Regions from separate parts of the Pseudodesulfovibrio sp. JC047 genome, predicted to be linked through region 2. Evidence: predicted binding sites of a transcription regulator. Region 2 holds the regulator's gene; the other holds the start of a gene.
The links. The regulator sigma-54, encoded in region 2, starts transcription at its own class of promoters, with help from an activator protein. The targets are predictions, from matches to a motif close to CTGGCACGGNNNNTGCTT.

Region 1: GO013_RS14900 (Flp family type IVb pilin) is a predicted target of sigma-54. The motif match lies at 4,673-4,690, and genes of this name have one in related genera.

Annotation. Positions count from the first base shown of each region.
Region 1 covers NZ_WUEH01000027.1:25,391-34,113, forward strand. The annotation lists gene GO013_RS14875 (tetratricopeptide repeat protein) at 1-301, opposite strand, end outside; gene GO013_RS14880 (TadE family protein) at 592-1,059, opposite strand; gene GO013_RS14885 (VWA domain-containing protein) at 1,071-2,405, opposite strand; gene GO013_RS14890 (TadE/TadG family type IV pilus assembly protein) at 2,302-2,694, opposite strand; gene GO013_RS14895 (sigma-54 dependent transcriptional regulator) at 2,955-4,340, shown strand; gene GO013_RS14900 (Flp family type IVb pilin) at 4,764-4,943, shown strand; gene GO013_RS14905 (A24 family peptidase) at 5,082-5,630, shown strand; gene cpaB (Flp pilus assembly protein CpaB) at 5,643-6,461, shown strand; gene GO013_RS14915 (type II and III secretion system protein family protein) at 6,472-7,878, shown strand; gene GO013_RS14920 (hypothetical protein) at 7,896-8,177, shown strand; gene GO013_RS14925 (histidine kinase) at 8,355-8,723, shown strand, end outside.
Region 2 covers NZ_WUEH01000008.1:115,594-124,316, reverse strand. The annotation lists gene lptA (lipopolysaccharide transport periplasmic protein LptA) at 1-619, shown strand, start outside; gene lptB (LPS export ABC transporter ATP-binding protein) at 620-1,345, shown strand; gene rpoN (RNA polymerase factor sigma-54) at 1,583-2,992, shown strand; gene raiA (ribosome-associated translation inhibitor RaiA) at 3,028-3,570, shown strand; gene GO013_RS07180 (PTS sugar transporter subunit IIA) at 3,574-4,023, shown strand; gene rapZ (RNase adapter RapZ) at 4,042-4,923, shown strand; gene GO013_RS07170 (PTS sugar transporter subunit IIA) at 4,924-5,364, shown strand; gene GO013_RS07165 (PTS sugar transporter subunit IIB) at 5,374-5,838, shown strand; gene GO013_RS07160 (PTS sugar transporter subunit IIC) at 5,852-6,532, shown strand; gene GO013_RS07155 (manganese-dependent inorganic pyrophosphatase) at 6,624-7,544, shown strand; gene GO013_RS07150 (transporter substrate-binding domain-containing protein) at 7,733-8,512, shown strand; gene dapA (4-hydroxy-tetrahydrodipicolinate synthase) at 8,630-8,723, opposite strand, start outside.

The DNA of each region.
Region 1 (8,723 bases), on a different contig from region 2:
AAAATGCCTGTTCACCCATTCTGATTTTTTTGAGCAGCGTTTCAAGGGCCGGGACGGTATGCAATCGATAGTAGTCCATTTCCGGCCTGTATTGACTCAGAAAATCGACTTCCTGCATCTGGCTGCGGACCCCGGACGGAACATGTTGTGCATTGAGCGGTTGCACTTCAAATTCATGCTTTGAAAGTTGCCGGGCGTACCAATAGGTGACGTTGTCATGGGAGGAAGACGTTCTTCCCGCTCCCAATTCAGCGTCAATTTTAAGCGAGTAAACGCCAAGTACTTCGGGATATTCGCTCAAAGGACTGAACTCCTGGTCTTGCACGGTGTGGTGCCTGTTATACGTCGCTCGTAAAAACGTATCCTACGTCAGGATGGAAAGCAATTGGTCTTCCTGTTTCAGTGGGTGCTTTTGCCATACCGCCGCAGGACGAATCGTGCGTTCATGGAAAGATCAGAGCCTCGCGTTCTGGAAGACGTTGTGGCTCTGATCTGTGTGTTCGCCTTGCTCGTGAAGCTTTCTTAACACTCTCTCAGAATGGGGTCATTTTCTGCACGCCCTTGGGAGGGCTGTTGGGAGGAGTGGGGGTGTTAATCGCAAGGCTTCCATGGTTCGTTGATTTTTCGGTCATATCCATACAGTGGAATGGTGTCCGGGAGTATGGCACTGACCAGGGGGGTGAAGGGCTTGTACGTATAGTGGACGGCGACTTCGGTCAGATGGCAAGGCGCGCCGGGATCGTTCTCGATGCCGTCACCGGATGCGTCCATGTCCGGCCAGGACCGGATCGAAATGACGAAGGCTTTTTCGTCCAGTGTTGCCAGGGCCTTTTCCGTGGCGGTGATGATTTGTGTCAGTCGGGTTCCGTCTTCGTCACCACGACCTGTGGCAGCGAATCGAGCACCGATTTGTGTCGCTTTTTGGACGGTCAGCCACGAGTACGCGGCGTTTCCGCCTTCGATGACGCCCATTATCATGGTAAAGAGAATGGGGAGAATCAGGGCTGTTTCAACCGCGGCCATACCGGCCTTTCGGGTTCTCTGTGTGTGGGTACGCATGGACAATCTCCCTAGAGCAGCCGCCAGCCGAGCTGTTTGCCGATTTGTTTGAATATGTCAGGAATGTCGTAGACCGATGGGGCGTCGAAATAATGATCGTTGGTCCCGGGTTTGCTGGAGGCGATTTCCTGCATGAGCGCGATATCAACGCGGTCCGAGCTGCCGAACCGGATGGAGAATATTTCGATACCCGCCTCTTTGGCCTGGTGCGCTTCTGTCAGCATGTCGGTGTTCAGCACCCCACCGTTTTCGCAGTGGGCATCATCGCGACCACTGCCGAAGTAAGCGTTTGTCCAATAGTTGTTCGGCCTGTATGAGACACTGTGGCTGCCACCACATTCGCCGTCTTCGGTGTCTCCATCTGTGAGAACGATCATGATTTTGCGGAAATCTTCCTTGTCTCCGGCCTGTGTGTAGGGTGGTTCCGGTGTCAGAACACGCCGTCCCCATTTAATCCCTTCGGAAATGACAGTCCCGGACCAATCCCCGGTGCCGGTCTGGGTGTTGATGGAGTTGATGACTCTGCTCTTGTCTTTGCTCAAGGGGAGTACCTTGGGAATATCCGAGCAGGTATCCAGAGAAATTCGTCGTCGGTAATAGGAGGACAGCCGCCAGTAGTTGTCCATGAAATCTTCGTGGATACCCGTGTTGACGGTGTCGTCGGCGTTGTAACATCCCGCGTCCATATCAGCTCCATCCCCGATGCGGACCTTGCCTTTGAAGGGGACCAGTCCGACTTTGGTGTCGGACGATGCGCCATCCGGTATGAGCAGGTCGGTCAATTCGATGGATGCCTGCTTGACCATATTAATGGGCGTGCCTTTCATGGACCCGGAGTTGTCGATGACAAAGACCACTTCCAGTTTGTTGAACCCCGCGCTTGCATGGGCCTCCACCTCGGAATCCGCCATGCCCAGAATGGACATGAGCAACATGGAGACTTCCGCTTTTGCAGAGACCTGGACGCTTCTGATTTCGGTTCCAGCGACTACTGATTGAATTTCGGCCGCGTCCATATTCTTGGCGACCATATTTTCCACGGCTTGACGCACTATACCCTTGGTCAGATCCGGGTCATAGGGCAGTTCGAGACTGCCTGCCAAAGCCCCGGCGTCCACCGCGGCCTGGAGCCTGGTGTGGGTCAGATACATGTTCCCCATGTCAATGGCGATTCCCGTGATTCCCAGAATGACGGGAAGGACGAGAGCCAGGATAGTACAGGTTGACCCTCGACGGTTCGATTTATGGCATTGGCATTGTGGTTTGAGCGATGAGCTGGACTGTTTTTGACTCGTCATCAAGGATGGATGGACCGGCGTTATTGAAGCCGAAGAATTGGTAGTCATAGGAAACCTCTACTGTGACGGTTTTGGCGACAGGGTCCATGACCACATTGGTGGACAGGTCCCGTGTATCGAGATCGGCAACCAGGGCGTTGACGAGTGCTTCTACGTTGGCTTCATTCCCTTCCAAAAGCACATGCCGTGCGCCTTCCCGACTGGCTTCGACCAATGAGGAATAGGTGTGCATGGCGTTGGCTCCTTCCACGAGAAGCATGAGTAAAAGGGCTATTACGGGAAGCACCAAGGCGAATTCAATGGCGGCCATGCCTTGACGTTGTTTTTTCTTTCCCATTCCCGTTCTCCTTGATTGTCCATTTAAAATCGTTTTTCACACATGGCATGTGGAATAAAGCAATGGCTGTGCCAAAAGAGTGAAATATTTCTTTGTGTTGTCTTTTTATCATTGATATATTTGATGATATTGACAATAGAGATGGCTGGTTTCGTGTGTCGGGAATGGTGAGGATATGTATATGTATCTATTTTTTGTGGATAAATATCCATGTTTGATCTATTGTCTGTTTGCGGGAAAGAGTCTGTATGGGGGATGTTTTGGCGGAACGAATATTGATTGTTGATGATGACAGGGCTTTTCAAGGTATGTTGGTCGAAGCCTTGAAGGACAAGGGCTATGCTGTGGAGATCGCCTCCACTGCCGAGGCCGGAATCAGGAAGGCCAAGGCCGGTTCCTTTGATCTTATCTTGCACGACATCCGATTGCCCGGCATGTCCGGGTTGGAGGCGTTGCCTCACTTGCGCGACGCGGCTCCTGGCGTGGATGTGATTGTCATGACCGGGTATGCGTCCAAGGATTCCGGCGTGCAGGCCATGCAATGTGGCGCGTATGATTATTTTACCAAGCCGTTTTCGTTGGGCGAGATGGAGGTCGTTGTTCGCCGCGCACTGGAAAAGCGGCGGATGCAAAAGGAATTATCCGAGCTGAAACGCAAGGACGGAGCCAGTCCATTACACTCCATTATAGGTCAGTCCGCGCCCATGATGGCGATCAAGGAACGCATTGCTCGGGTGGCCGAGCTGAATGCCGATGTCCTGGTGATGGGAGAAACCGGGACTGGCAAGGAGCTGGTTTCGGATGTGATTCATGACATGAGCACGCGGTCCAAAGAAGCGTTTGTCAAAATCAACTGTGCCGCTATCCCGGAAAATCTTATCGAATCCGAATTGTTCGGCCATGAAAGAGGCGCCTTTACCGGGGCGACGGCCATGAAACAGGGGAAGTTTGAACAGGCCAAAGGCGGGTCGCTCATGCTGGATGAAATCGGCGATATGCCCTTTCATCTGCAAGCGAAATTGTTGCGCGCCGTGGAGTTGAAACAGGCGGAACGGGTCGGTGGTGCCAAACCCATTCGGTACAATGTGCGGATCATTGCGGCCACCAATCAGGAACTTGAGCAACGAGTCAAGGATGGGAAGTTCAGGAGCGATCTGTACTATCGGTTGAATGTCGCGACACTGGTGCTTCCCCCGCTCAGGGATCGCAAATCAGACCTTCCTCAACTGGCTGATTTTTTTCTTGATCGAGCCAATAGACGCCTTGGGACGGATATCAGTTCCATCTCCACCTCCGCCATGGAAATATTCTTCAATTATGATTGGCCCGGCAATGTTCGGCAGTTTGCCAATGCGGTTGAACGGGCTGCCATTTTTTGCAAATCGACCACCATTACCCCGGCAGAGGTGGATCAGGCCTTTACCAACACGCCTCCGGTGGCGGATACCGGGATACCCGCGCCTCTCTGCGACGGACTACCGCTGAAACAGGCCTTGAACGAGTATGAAAAGTTTCTTATCGAGAATGCCCTGCGCTCCTGCGGGGGGACCCAGACCGAAGCCGCCACACAGCTCGGCGTGTCAGCCAAGAATTTGTGGAACAAGCTGCGCAAGCACGGGATTCATCCGGCTCTTTTCAAAAAATAGGAAAATCAATCAGTTGCTTTTTCGGTGACAGATTTTTTGTCTCTTTTTCCTGTCCATGATTCCGTCCGTTTCGTGGGGCTTACTTGTGCCCGCTGTCTCTGAACGACATCGTTTGTAACATTCAGTGAATCGATTATTTATGGATTGACTCAACCTATTAAAATACATTTCTTTTTATCAATTTGTATCGAAAATCCCAAAAACAATGATCCATAAATTGTGGATTGTCTGTACCGTGAACAGTACACGCAAAGTTACTTTCTTTCATTTTTTTAGATTTATATCCAAATATATTAAGTATTTGAGTGCTTATTCATTTTTTTGGGCCGCGTGTGGCACACGCGTTGCTTTATGGTGGTCAGTCTGGTGTTTTTTTGCATGAATGACAGTGGTTTTTTGGAATGAATCAACCGTAAGGAGAAAATGATGAGAAAAATGCTGAATCTGCTTCTTGATGAAGAAGGCGCAACTGCAATTGAGTACGGTCTGATCGCCGCTTTGATCGCCGCCGGTATCGTTGGTGCGACCTCTGCCTTGGGTGACCAGGTTGTCGCAACCTTTTCTTTCATTGAAGGTAAAATGGCTGAAGCCACCACTCCCTAAATCACGGCACGCTCACCGTTTAACGGAAGCAGCCAGAGCAGCCGAACCAGGGCTTCGGGAATGGCCCGTTGCCCTGGTTTTGTCTTTGAGGGGAAACGAAGACGGCCAGATCGGCTTTGAACAATCTCGGGGGGGACCATGAATTTGTGTATCAGTATCGTGCTGACGGTGGCATTGCTTGTCTCGTCCATGACAGACATTCGTTATCAGCGAATTTACAACTGGCTGACCTTTCCGTTGTTGCTGGGAGGATTTGCCACACATACCGTGTTTGGCGGGCTGGAAGGATTGAAATTTGCCAGCCTGGGGTTTGCCTTCGGGTTTGGAGCCATGGTTCTGCCATATTTTTTGGGGGTCATGGGGGCGGGAGATGTCAAGCTGATGGCGGGAATCGGGGCGTGTCTCGGTTTTCCTCTGACCCTGGTCGCCTTCCTGTTTACCTGCATCGCAGGTGGGGTCTATGCCGTCTGTGTATTGGCCTTTGACCGAGCTGTTTTCAAAGCCGTGTTGACGAATATTACCACAACTTTTTCCGTGTTCGTGGCCACCCGTCGTTTCAACTTTGCGCCCACCGAGACGCACAAGACTTTGCCCCGGTTGTGCTACGGGGTGGCTATTGCCATTGGAACCGCTTCCGCCATGGTGTTGCAGGTCTGGCAGACCGGCACCGTGCTCGGGGCGTACTAGGGGAAGGGCGGTATGACGAAATCCAAGCGAGCCTTGATTCAGATAACGGTGTCTCTGGTGTTGGCCATCGTTGCCGGTGTGCTCATTTTTCAATGGTCCAGTACGATCACGCAGGGGGGATCAGCTGAACAGACTGCCGACACGGTCCCTGTCGTGGTTGCCACGGTGAAGATCAAGCGGGGACTTAAACTGACAGAAGAGATGTTGAGTGTCCGCAAATATACACATGACTCTCGTCCATCCGGTGCGTTTTCCGATCCCGAAGAGCTGTTGGGCCGTGTGCTCAACCAGACCGTCGGGGCCAATGAAGCGGTGACCGCCATGCGGTTGGCGGACGAATCCGTCATTGGCGGCGGTGTCAGTGCGCTTATCGAACCCGGAAAACGGGCCATGGCGGTCAAGGGGAATGCGGTTATGGGACTGTCCGGTTTTGTGCGCCCTGGCGACCGAGTGGATGTCATTGTCACGCTGGTTATTGGCCGGGAAGAAATTCCCGTTACCAAATTGGTGCTTGAGCGGGTCAAGGTCCTGGCCACTGGCACACAGTTGACGCCGCCGGATGAGGATGGTTCGACTGCCAGTGTGGATGTCTACACCCTGGAACTCAGCCCACCGCAAAGTGAACGGCTGGCTTTGGCGGCCACGCAGGGAACGCTGCATTTTGCATTGCGTAATGAACAGGATGAAGCAACGGTGCGGACAAATGGATCCGATATCCCGAAGACGCTTGCTGCCCTGCGTCCGAAAGCTCCTGTGCGACATGTCAAACGGAAGCGGTCTCAGCGGGTTGAAGTGATCACCGGCGGCGAACGCTCGTCGGTCAGGTTTTAGGGGGCGTGTCATGAAAAGTGAAAAAGGTCTCCGTTTCCTGTTGATCAGCCTTGTGTGGTGTGTGCTGTGGGCTTCGCTGGTTCATGCCAAACCATCCGAGGCTCTGAAGCTGACCTTGGGTAAATCTCTGGTTATTGATACGGATTTCAAGGTGAGTCGGGTTTCGCTGGCTTCCGATACCGTGGTGTCGATCGTAGTCCTTTCGCCCCGACAAATCTATTTGAGCGGCAAGGAACTGGGGTCCACCACCTTGACCCTGTGGTCCAACGGTGCTGTGGCCGATGTCTTTGACGTGATCGTGACCCCGAACATGACGCACCTGAAGCGGATGATCCACGAGGTCATGCCCTCTGAAAAAAATATCAAGGTGCTGACGTCCGGCGATTCCGTGACCCTGGCTGGTCGTGTTTCCAATACTGCCAATCTGTCATCCGCGTTGGCCTTGGCCGAGGCCGCCGCTCCGGGCAAGGTGGTCAATCTCTTGTCCGTGGATGGTATTCAGCAGGTCATGCTGGAAGTGCGTGTGGCGGAAATGTCCCGGTCCGTGACCAAGCGGCTCGGTATCAACTTCGCAGCGATCGGATCGAATTTTTCCATCTATTCCATCATCAACAATCTGACCCGGTACAATGCGGATGACGATGTGTTCGAGTTGACCGACAATATTACCTTCAACGGGGCGTATCGGAGCGGCAATACCAATATATTCGGCATGATCGATGCGTTGAAGGCCAACGGGTTGGTCCGAATGCTGGCCGAGCCGAATCTCACCTGCGTGTCCGGCGAATCCGCTGAATTTCTGGTGGGTGGTGAAGTTCCCATTCCCATGCCCGGGACGTTGGGAAATGTGTATATCGAGTACAAACCCTTTGGCATTGGACTGAAATTCGTGGCCACGGTCATGAGTTCCGGTACGATCAATCTTCAGGTCAACCCGGAAGTATCCGAGTTGGATTATTCCAAATCCATCGCGGTTTCCGGGTATGAAATCCCGACCATATCGACGCGTCGAGCAAATACCGTGGTTGAGCTGGGTGACGGACAATCTTTTGTGATCGCGGGACTCATTAGTGATTCTCTCAAGGAAAATTCGAGTAAACTGCCGGGATTGGGTGAAGTGCCGATTCTTGGCAATCTGTTCAGTTCCCGAGATTTTTCCAGCAACAAGACCGAGTTGGTCGTGCTGGTTACCGCCCATCTGGCAAAGCCCGTGGACATGGCTTCTCAGACGTTGCCCACCGATGGATTCTCGGAACCGAGCGACAGTGAATTTTACATTCTGGGACTGATGGAAGGACTGAGTGGAAGCGGGAAAACAGCGGTCACCGAGGTCGGTGTCGGCGCGGCGGAACCCGGAACAGTGGTTCGTCCTGAAAGTGGATTTGACGGGGAGTTTGGTCATTCCTGGCCACAATAATATGCGCGGAGGGGACCATGCAGAATCTTTTGATCTATCTCGGCATGATTGGGATCATGCTTCAGGCTGGGTGTGGCATCATGAACAATGTGGATACATCGGCGCCGCGGTTCGGCAGTTCGGTCCGCATGGCGCTTGAAAGTCAGCGAGCCAACCCCGAAGCCGGTTCCAGCGCGCCGGTGGTGGGGCTTGACGGTCGCTACGCGGCCAAGGCCGCCGAAAAATATCAGGCCGGGCCCAAAGAGAAAAAGGACCGGGAGTCCGGTTCGATTTTCGGCGTTGTCGAGGCGTCGAAGTGATGCGGGGTTCAGGGCATTTTGACTACTGGCCGGAGTGTATTCTCCTGATGCTGATGGTGGGGGTGCTGATTCTGAATTTTACGCTGTTTGAATCATTGTGGCCGTAGGGGAAAACCGTGAAGGACCTCCTTCAATCGGTGGACGGCATAGCAGAGGAAAGGGGATGCGGGAAAAACCATGAACAGCAGAATCATACCGATTTCACTGGCGGTTACCACCAAGGAACAGCAGGCGCGTTTCGAGCGGATCATTGCGGAAAATCCCATGGTGCGTTTGGTGGAAGACGATGCCGATGAAGTCGGCATACTCATTTATGAACCGAGTGCCTCCGTGGCGGAAGACATGCCGCACGTCATTCAGGCGTTTGAAACCGGGCAGGCCGAAGACGTTTTCCTGACTGGGAAGAATACCGATCCCGACATTCTCATTCAGGCCATGCAGAGCGGGATTCGTGAATTTATCAAATTCCCGGTGGATGAGCAGAGTTTTCGGGCCGCCATTGTGCGGACGGCCATGCGGTCGAGTCTCGTGGAAGACGACAGTGAA
Region 2 (8,723 bases):
GGAAAAGAAAAAAGCCATAGGATATTCCAATATCAAATTCTTGGAGCCAGTTGAAGAGACCGTGCTGTCTCAGGTTGAAAAACAACAACAGGCTCAAACCGTTTCTTCCACGGAAAAAGGAGAGGGTAAGGTCAAGGCCCCCGTTGTCGCGGCACCTCGGGAAGATGCCTCAAAAATTGGAATCGATCCAAGCAAAATGCCGGTCAAAATTACTTCTGACCGGATGACGTATGACGAGACCGGAAAGGTTGTTTCGTTTGTGGGGAATGTTGTTGCCGAGCATGGACAACTTACGTTGTGGGCCGATTCCTTGTCTGCATATCTTTCTTCCAAAACCGGCAAGAAATTGACCGCGGACAGTGTTGATCGCATCATTGCAGAGGGAAATGTCAAAGCCAAGAAAGGTACATCGGAAGGTACCTGTGGCAAACTCACGTATTTTGTCACAGAACAAATGTTGCAAATGGAGCAGAACCCTTTGTTGCAGGACGGTCCTAATAGTCTGACCGGCGAAATTATCAAATTTGATATCAAAGACAATCGATCTGAAGTGGTGGGTGGAACCGGGCAACGGGTCAAGGCTATTTTCATGACACCTGGCAACATGAAGGTGCAATAAATGGAAAAAGGACTCCGGGCGACAAATCTTTCCAAACGGTATGGCCAAAAAGAGGTCGTGCACGGCATCAATCTGGAGCTGAATCCTCAAGAGGTTGTAGGGCTACTCGGTCCGAATGGCGCGGGAAAGACAACGACATTCTATATGCTTGTGGGCATTGTCGAGCCAAATACCGGCAATGTGACTTTGAGCGGCATAGATTTGACGGAAAAACCGCTTCATGAACGGGCTCGAATGGGAGTGAGTTATCTTCCACAGGAAAGTTCCATTTTCAAAAAGCTAACTGTCCGACAAAATTTGGAAATCATCCTTGAACAGACTTCATTGTCTGCCAAAAAGCAAATGGCCCGGGCCAATGAATTGATGGAGATGTTTACCATCACGAAATTGGCCGATCAGGCTGCCATGTTTTTGTCTGGTGGAGAACGTCGTCGGCTTGAGATTGCACGGGCTTTGATTCTTGATCCACAATTTATCCTTTTGGATGAACCGTTTGCAGGGATTGACCCCATCGCGGTCATTGATATTCAAGAAATTATTTCAGTCTTGAAAAGTATGGGAATCGGTATTCTGATTTCCGATCATAACGTGCGTGAGACGTTGAACATTTGTGACAGGGCATACCTTGTGTATGAAGGCAATGTTATTCTTGAAGGATCGCCTGAAGAAATTGTTCAAAACAGTCGTGCACGACAGATTTATCTTGGCGAGGACTTCAGCCTGTAATTCCCGCGTTTCAACTTTTACGCTTTCTCGATTTACAGTGTACCCAATCGTTGGTACACTTTTTCATGCTATTTCAATGCCACTATATAATGAATAGTAACGGCAGGTTATAACAATCTCCTTGCTTCGTTGTCGTAGGTGTGACATACTTAAATCAGAATCATAAAGGGAGAACCGGAACCTGCTTTGAACCCGGTGGATCAAACAAGACTCTATTAGCCTTTCGAGAAATACATTATGGGATTGGAACTTAGACAACAACTCAAGCTTTCTCAGCAATTGGTCATGACACCACAGTTGCAGCAGGCCATTAAATTGCTGCAACTCTCTCGTCTGGAGTTGCTTGAAACTGTTCAGCAGGAACTTCTGGAAAATCCTTTTCTTGATGAAAAGGAAACGGAAGCTGATGTTGCTGATGCGTCGGAAACGTTGACCGAATCCCAGGCTGAAGAAGAGTTGGTTCGTAATGCCGACTGGGAAAATTACCTGGGAGAATTTTCCAGCACTTCAAAACAGGCCACTGGTCGCGACGCCGAAATCCCCGAAGAAGGGATGTCTTTCGAGGCTCGTCTCGCTTCGAAGCCCTCTCTTGAGGGGCATATCAATTGGCAAATGCGGCTTTCCAATTTTACCGAACAGGAAATTGCGATCGGTGAAATGATTCTCGGTAATCTTGATTCAAATGGTTATTTGCAGGCCTCCACCGAGGATCTGCAATCCATGGTTGACGCGTCCAGCGAAGACATTGAATCAACCATTCTTCGGATCCAACGACTTGATCCTGTCGGGGTCGCTTCACGAACGCCACAGGAATGTCTGTTAGTTCAGATGGATGTCTTAGGATATGACGATCCCGTTCTTGTTTCGCTTGTCACCGACCATTTGGAAGATCTCGAAAAGAATCGGTATAAGCCTTTGGCTCGTAAATTCAAGATTTCCATGGAAGATCTCAAGTCCTATCTGGATTTAATGCAAACGCTTGACCCTATGCCCGGGACCAATTTTTCCAGCACCGAGCCGCATTATGTCAGCCCGGATGTCTTCGTGTACAAGTATGGTGACGATTTCATCATCATTTTGAATGAAGACGGATTGCCACGATTACAGATGAACGCCTTTTATATGGATTCCATGAAAGGGGCCGCACACAAAGAAAAAGAATATTTTCAAGAAAAAATGCGGTCTGCCGCATGGCTGATGAAAAGTCTGTACCAGCGTCAGAGAACATTGTACAAAGTGGTTGAGAGTATTGTCGGTTTTCAACGAGATTTTTTTGAAGAAGGCGTGACAAAACTCAAACCATTGATCCTCAAGGAGGTCGCCGAAGATATCGAGATGCATGAATCCACCGTGAGCCGGATTACCACGAGTAAGTATGTTTCGACTCCACATGGCATTTATGAGCTGAAGTTTTTTTTCAACTCAGCCTTGGATTTGGACGATGGGTCACAAGTGGGTTCAGAGAGCGTCAAGGCGCTCATCAAGAAAATGATTGCAGATGAAGACTCGAAAAAACCTTTAAGCGATGAACGGATTGGTGATATTCTCAAGGAAGAACTCGAGGTTAATATCGCCCGACGCACTGTTGCAAAATACCGTTCCGCCATGGGCATTCCGTCTTCTTCAAAACGCAAGCAGTATTTCTAATCCTGTTTGCCGCACTCAAAACAAGGAGGCAACGTATGAACATCAGCTTCACTTTCAAGAACTTTGAGCCGTCCGATCATCTCAAAGGATACGCTAAGAAGCGGTTTGAAAAGGTAGCACGATACGTTTCCGATTCGGAAGCCGATTTGCAGGTCAACCTGCTGGTCGATAAATTTCGCCACAAGGCGGACGTCATTTTGAACTCGGATCGCATTCATATCTCCGCGTATGAAGCTTCGGAAGACATGTATTCCACCATTGACATGGTGTTGGACAAGTTGGAAGCTCAGCTGCGGAAGATGCGTGAAAAAATGAAAAGTCGCTCGAAAAAGGGCCGTGGAAACAAGATGGTCCACATGAATGTCCTTTCTTATGAGGATATGCCGAGTGATTCTGCGCCCACCATTGTCGGTACTGACGAATATGTTCCGAAACCGATGTCTGTTGATGAAGCCGCCATGCAACTCGATGCGCTTGAAAATGAATTCCTGGTGTTCCGTAATGCCGAAACTGAAGGCCTTAATGTCATCTATAAACGAAAAAATGGCGATTATGGTCTTATTGATCCTGGGTACTAGAAAATGAAACTTGGTGATTACCTGGCGAAGGACTGTGTCCTTCCCGAAATAGTATCCGAAACACGATCGGATACCTTGAAAGAACTTATCGCCCCCTTGGGCGCAAAATATCCAGAGATGGACACGGACCTCGCGGTTCGTGTCCTTCTCGAACGTGAAAAGCTGGGGACCACCGGCATTGGTGATGGCATTGCCATCCCTCATGGCAAAGTGGATGGCCTCGATGCCATGCATGTTATTGTGGGTCGAAGTCTCAAGGGAGTCGAATATGATGCCCTTGACCAGAAGCCATGTACCATCTTTTTCCTTGTTCTTGCCCCGGAAGAAGCCGTGGGCATTCACCTGCGAGTTCTTGCGCAAATTTCTCGGTTGTTGAAAGACGAGACGTTTCGTCGTTCTTTTTTAGAAGCCGAAGGACGTGACGAGTTGTGGGGACTGCTTAAAAGTGTTTAATCCAAAAAGGACTTCTTCGTGACGCCTTCCAATCCTTTTCCCGTTATCATTGTGACCGGGCTTTCCGGTTCGGGGAAAAGCACAGCCCTCAATGTATTTGAGGATCTGGGCTTTTTCTGTATTGATGGCTTGCCCTCGAAAATTTCGCCAAAGATTGCGGATCTTATTCTCAAATTCGATTCGCAATATCGTGGCTTGGCTCTCGGCATGGATTTGCGGCAGTTTGAATTCGTCGATGGATGGGACCAAGTCTTGGATGATTTCAGGGAACTTGGCATTACTCCACAGGTTGTCTTCCTTGAAGCTCGAATGAGTGAACTGGTGCGCCGGTATGCGACGACTCGTCGTCCGCATCCTTTGGAATATCGAAATCTTGGATTGGAACAGGCTCTTGAGCAGGAAAAGGAACTTCTCGAACCAGTGAGAGCCGGTGCAGCTTTGGTTCTTGATACAACCAATTATTCCATTCATGACCTTCGGCGCGTTGTTCAGACAAAATGGTCGGCTATTGAAGAAGTCGGGCGCGGAATGCGGGTTCATCTTATTTCTTTTGGTTTCAAATATGGTGTTCCGTCCGAAGCTGATTTGGTCTTTGATTTGCGATTTTTGCCAAATCCCTATTTTGAAGAGAATCTTCGGTCGCTTTCCGGACAAGACAAGGCCATTGCCGACTATGTACTTCACAGCAAGGTCGGGGGAGAATTCAAAACACGTTTTCTGGATTTCCTGACGTATATGCTTCCACTCTATGCGGATGAGGGACGATATCGAATGACTGTCGCTCTCGGATGCACCGGAGGACGCCATCGGTCTGTTTCTGTTGGAGAGTCCGTGCTGGTGGCCCTGAAGAAAAAAGGGTATACTGTTTCAATTGAACATCGACATATGGAACTTGGGTAAATGATGGCTGTAAAGTCTGATAAAAAAGAAGCAATGGTCGGCATCGTTTTGGTGACTCACTCCACTTTTGGAGCAAGCTTGCTGGATGCGGCAACAATGGTCATGGGCGAACAGAAAAACTGTTTGGCTGTGGGTGTTGATGTCGAAAAGAGCGTGGATGAGACCATGGAAGCTGTCAGGAAAGCCATTCAGACAGTGGAAACTGGCAAGGGGGTCGTCGCCTTGACGGATTTGTTTGGAGGGTCTCCAACCACCATGAGCCTTTCCCTGATGAAGTCAGAAAATCTTGAAGTTATCACCGGTGTCAATTTGCCGATGCTGGTCGCGACCATACAGTCACGCAAAATGAATTTGGATGCCTTGGCTGAAGCGGTCAAGAATGCTGGCCGCCAGGGAATTAAGGTCGCGGGCGCGATGCTGCGAAAAAAAACGAAAAAATAGGGTGTTGCCGTGATTCTTGCCCGTATAGATAACCGCCTGATTCACGGCCAGATTATTGAGACTTGGCTTCCGTATACTGGAGCTAAACATGTTGTTGTGGCCAATGATGAATTGGCGCATGACATTTTGCAACAGGAAATCATGTCTTTGGCCATCCCGCAAACAGTCGACAGCGTTTTTGTCGATGTTGACGACCTTCATGAAACCTTAGCGAAAATTGTGCCTGGCGGGGATCAGGTCATTATTCTTTTTTCCAGTTGTGCTGATGCGAGACGGGCGTATGAAGCCGGATTTGATTTTAATGTTCTGAATATTGGTAATGTTCATTACAGCCCCGGGAAAAAACAGATTTCTCCAAGTGTCGCACTATCCGATGAAGATGAAAATTGTCTTAAAATGCTCAATCGGAAAGGGGTAAAACTCGATTTTCGATGTGTTCCCAATGATCCGGTCCAGGTGAGGTTCGACTCATGATTATCCATACACAATTTACCTGGTTTGCATCTGTCGCTTTTTTTTTGCGCTCTTCTCTCTTTTTAGAAACGCCCTGAGCATAGGCTTTTTAGAACGGCCGCTTGTCCTGGGCTTTTTTTGGGGACTTTGGAGCGGAGATTTAACAACCAGTCTTTATATTGCCATATTTTTTGAATTGTTATGGCTTGATTTGCTTCCTGTCGGAACATTTATTCCGCCGCACCTGACTGCGGCCAGTTTCGCGGCGTTGTCCCTGACAACATATTTTGGATTGGAGCATCCTGCGCGTATCATGGGGGTGCTATTCGCAAGTATGCCGCTGGCCTGGCTCGGAACAAAAGTCGAAATGATCATCCGTGACCAAGAACAGGTGAGCTATAACCAATTGTTGAATTGGACAAGAAATCCCGAAAAATCGAACGTTCCTGGCACACTCATCATGAAATCCATGGTGCGTTCTTTTCTTTATTCCGGTCTTTCTTTTTTGGCGGCAATACTCCTCATAAAATACTGTTTGCAGTTTATTTTTTCTGTATATCCAGGATTCCTTTCCTCTATTGATGTCACTTGGACACACCTGTGGGTTGCTGCCTCGCTTGGCGGCTTGATGGCTCTTCGAGTGAAACGTGCGTATGCCATCTTGATGGTCGGCATGTGTCTTTTCGTCCTTTTCTTGGTTTGGAGCAGTTTTTAGCTTGGCAGTTCGGGTAGGTTGTGATATTCCTCACATTCTATTTCGAAGGCACATTCCCTGGTAAAGGACAATTCAATTAGGAGGACTTGATATGGCTATTTTGGTTGTTGGACACAAAAATCCCGATACCGACACTGTTGCTTCTGCAATTGCTGCCGCTGACCTGTATTCGAAACGAGGCATGGAAGCCAAGGCTGTGACGCAGGGCGAGATCGCTCCGGAATCTGTGTTTGTTCTCGAAAAATTTGGTTTCGCTGCTCCTGAAATCGTGGCCGACGCGACAGATCAGAAGATCATTTTGGTTGACCATACCGATATTTCCCAAACCATCGACAACCTTGATAAAGGTGAATTGGTTGCTGTGGTTGATCACCACAAATTGGGTGATGTCACGACCTCCGGTCCGCTGGAAATGTGGGTTTGGCCAGTGGGATGTACCGGAACTGTTTTGAAAAACATGTATGATTTCTACAATGTGGAAGTCCCCGCAAATATCGCAGGTATCCTGCTCTGTGCTATCTTAAGCGATACGGTCATGTTTAAATCCGTTACCTGTACCGAAGCTGATAAAGAAGCTGTTGCCGCACTTGCCAAGATCGCTGGTGTGGATGACGTTATGGCTTTGGGTATGGAGATGTTCAAGGTCAAATCCGCTGTAGACGGGGCTTCCCCGAACGAATTGGTCTTCCGGGACTACAAAGATTTCGACATGAATGGCAACAAAGTTGGTATTGGCCAGTTGGAAGTTGTTGATTTGTCTATGCTTGACGCTCATAAAGAAGCGCTTCAGGCTGAAATTGAAAAAGTCAAAGCAGACGGTCGCCACTCGGTTTTCCTGCTGCTGACTGATATCATGAAAGAAGGCTCTGAAATGCTTATTGCTTCTGATGACATCTCTGTCGTCGAAAAAGCGTTTGGCATTGCTCCTGAGGGAACCTCTGTGTATCTCGACGGCGTTATGAGCCGGAAAAAACAGGTTGCTCCCAATTTCATCAAGGCCTTTGAAGGGTAGTTGAAACGACTTGATTGAAGCGCAAAGTATGGGCCTGTCAGCAGCGTGCTGACAGGCCTTTTTTTTGCGAAATTTGACATTCTTGCTCTTCTTTTCACAAAGTGAACTGTGTGCTTGATTTCACAACCTGACAAAAATCATAATGTACTTGACTGCAAAAAAGTGTACTATTCTCTATGGTCAATAGTATGTACCACACGCAAAGCCTTTCTTTTGTCCTTCGATGTTGTTTGTACATCGTCTTTCTGTGGTGTGTCTTTTTTACTCCACAGGTTTGGGCAGAATCACCAAAATCTTTGATTATTTGCGGCGTTGCAAAAGGATTTCCTCCGTATCAATATCAATCAATGCATGATGAAGCGACAGGATTAGATGTGGATGTGATGCGAGCTCTTGCGAACCATTTGCACAAACCTGTTCTTTTTCAGCAGGCAACATGGAACGAGGTCATGACCCAGCTTCGGCTCAACAAAACCGATTGTATAGCGGGTATAGAAATTAATGCAAAACGACTGACTTATTTCGATTTTACCACTCCTTATTATATGCGAAAGGTTGTTGTTTTTGTGCGAGAGGACAACACGGAGATACACACAATTCATGATCTGCGTTGGCAGGTTGTGGCAGGGGACAGGGATTCTTTCGTGGAGGCCTATTTCAATGACATTGGTTTGAGAAGTCAGATTCGGTTATATCAAACTGAAAGCAAGGACAAATCTGTTCAAATGTTGAAAAAAGGAACTGTTGTTGCCATGATAGCTCCTTTGGAAGTGGGGCTTCATCTTGCCAAACGATATGCGATTAAAGTCAGAATTATTGAAAATTCAGACCCAGGATCACCTGTCGCCATTGCCGTTAAAAAAGGAAATAGCAAACTTTTACACCGCATTGAAGCTGCCTTGCAGATTCTGCGAGAAAGCGGAGAGCTTGATGCTATTATTACCAAATGGCGTCCTCAGAATCCGTAATAACGAAGAAAAAGGTGGATGAGCTATTTTAGTCGAGACAAAAAAAGGCGACCAAATGGTCGCCTTTTCAAGGAGATGACGAAAAAGCCCCAGCCTGACGGCTGGGGCTTTAAAATATCACAAAAGACCGGCTGTTTTGAGCACGGATTTCAGTTTGGGTTTGTTCTCGTCCTGCAAGGAAACGAGCGGCAGACGGAACTGTGCATTTTTG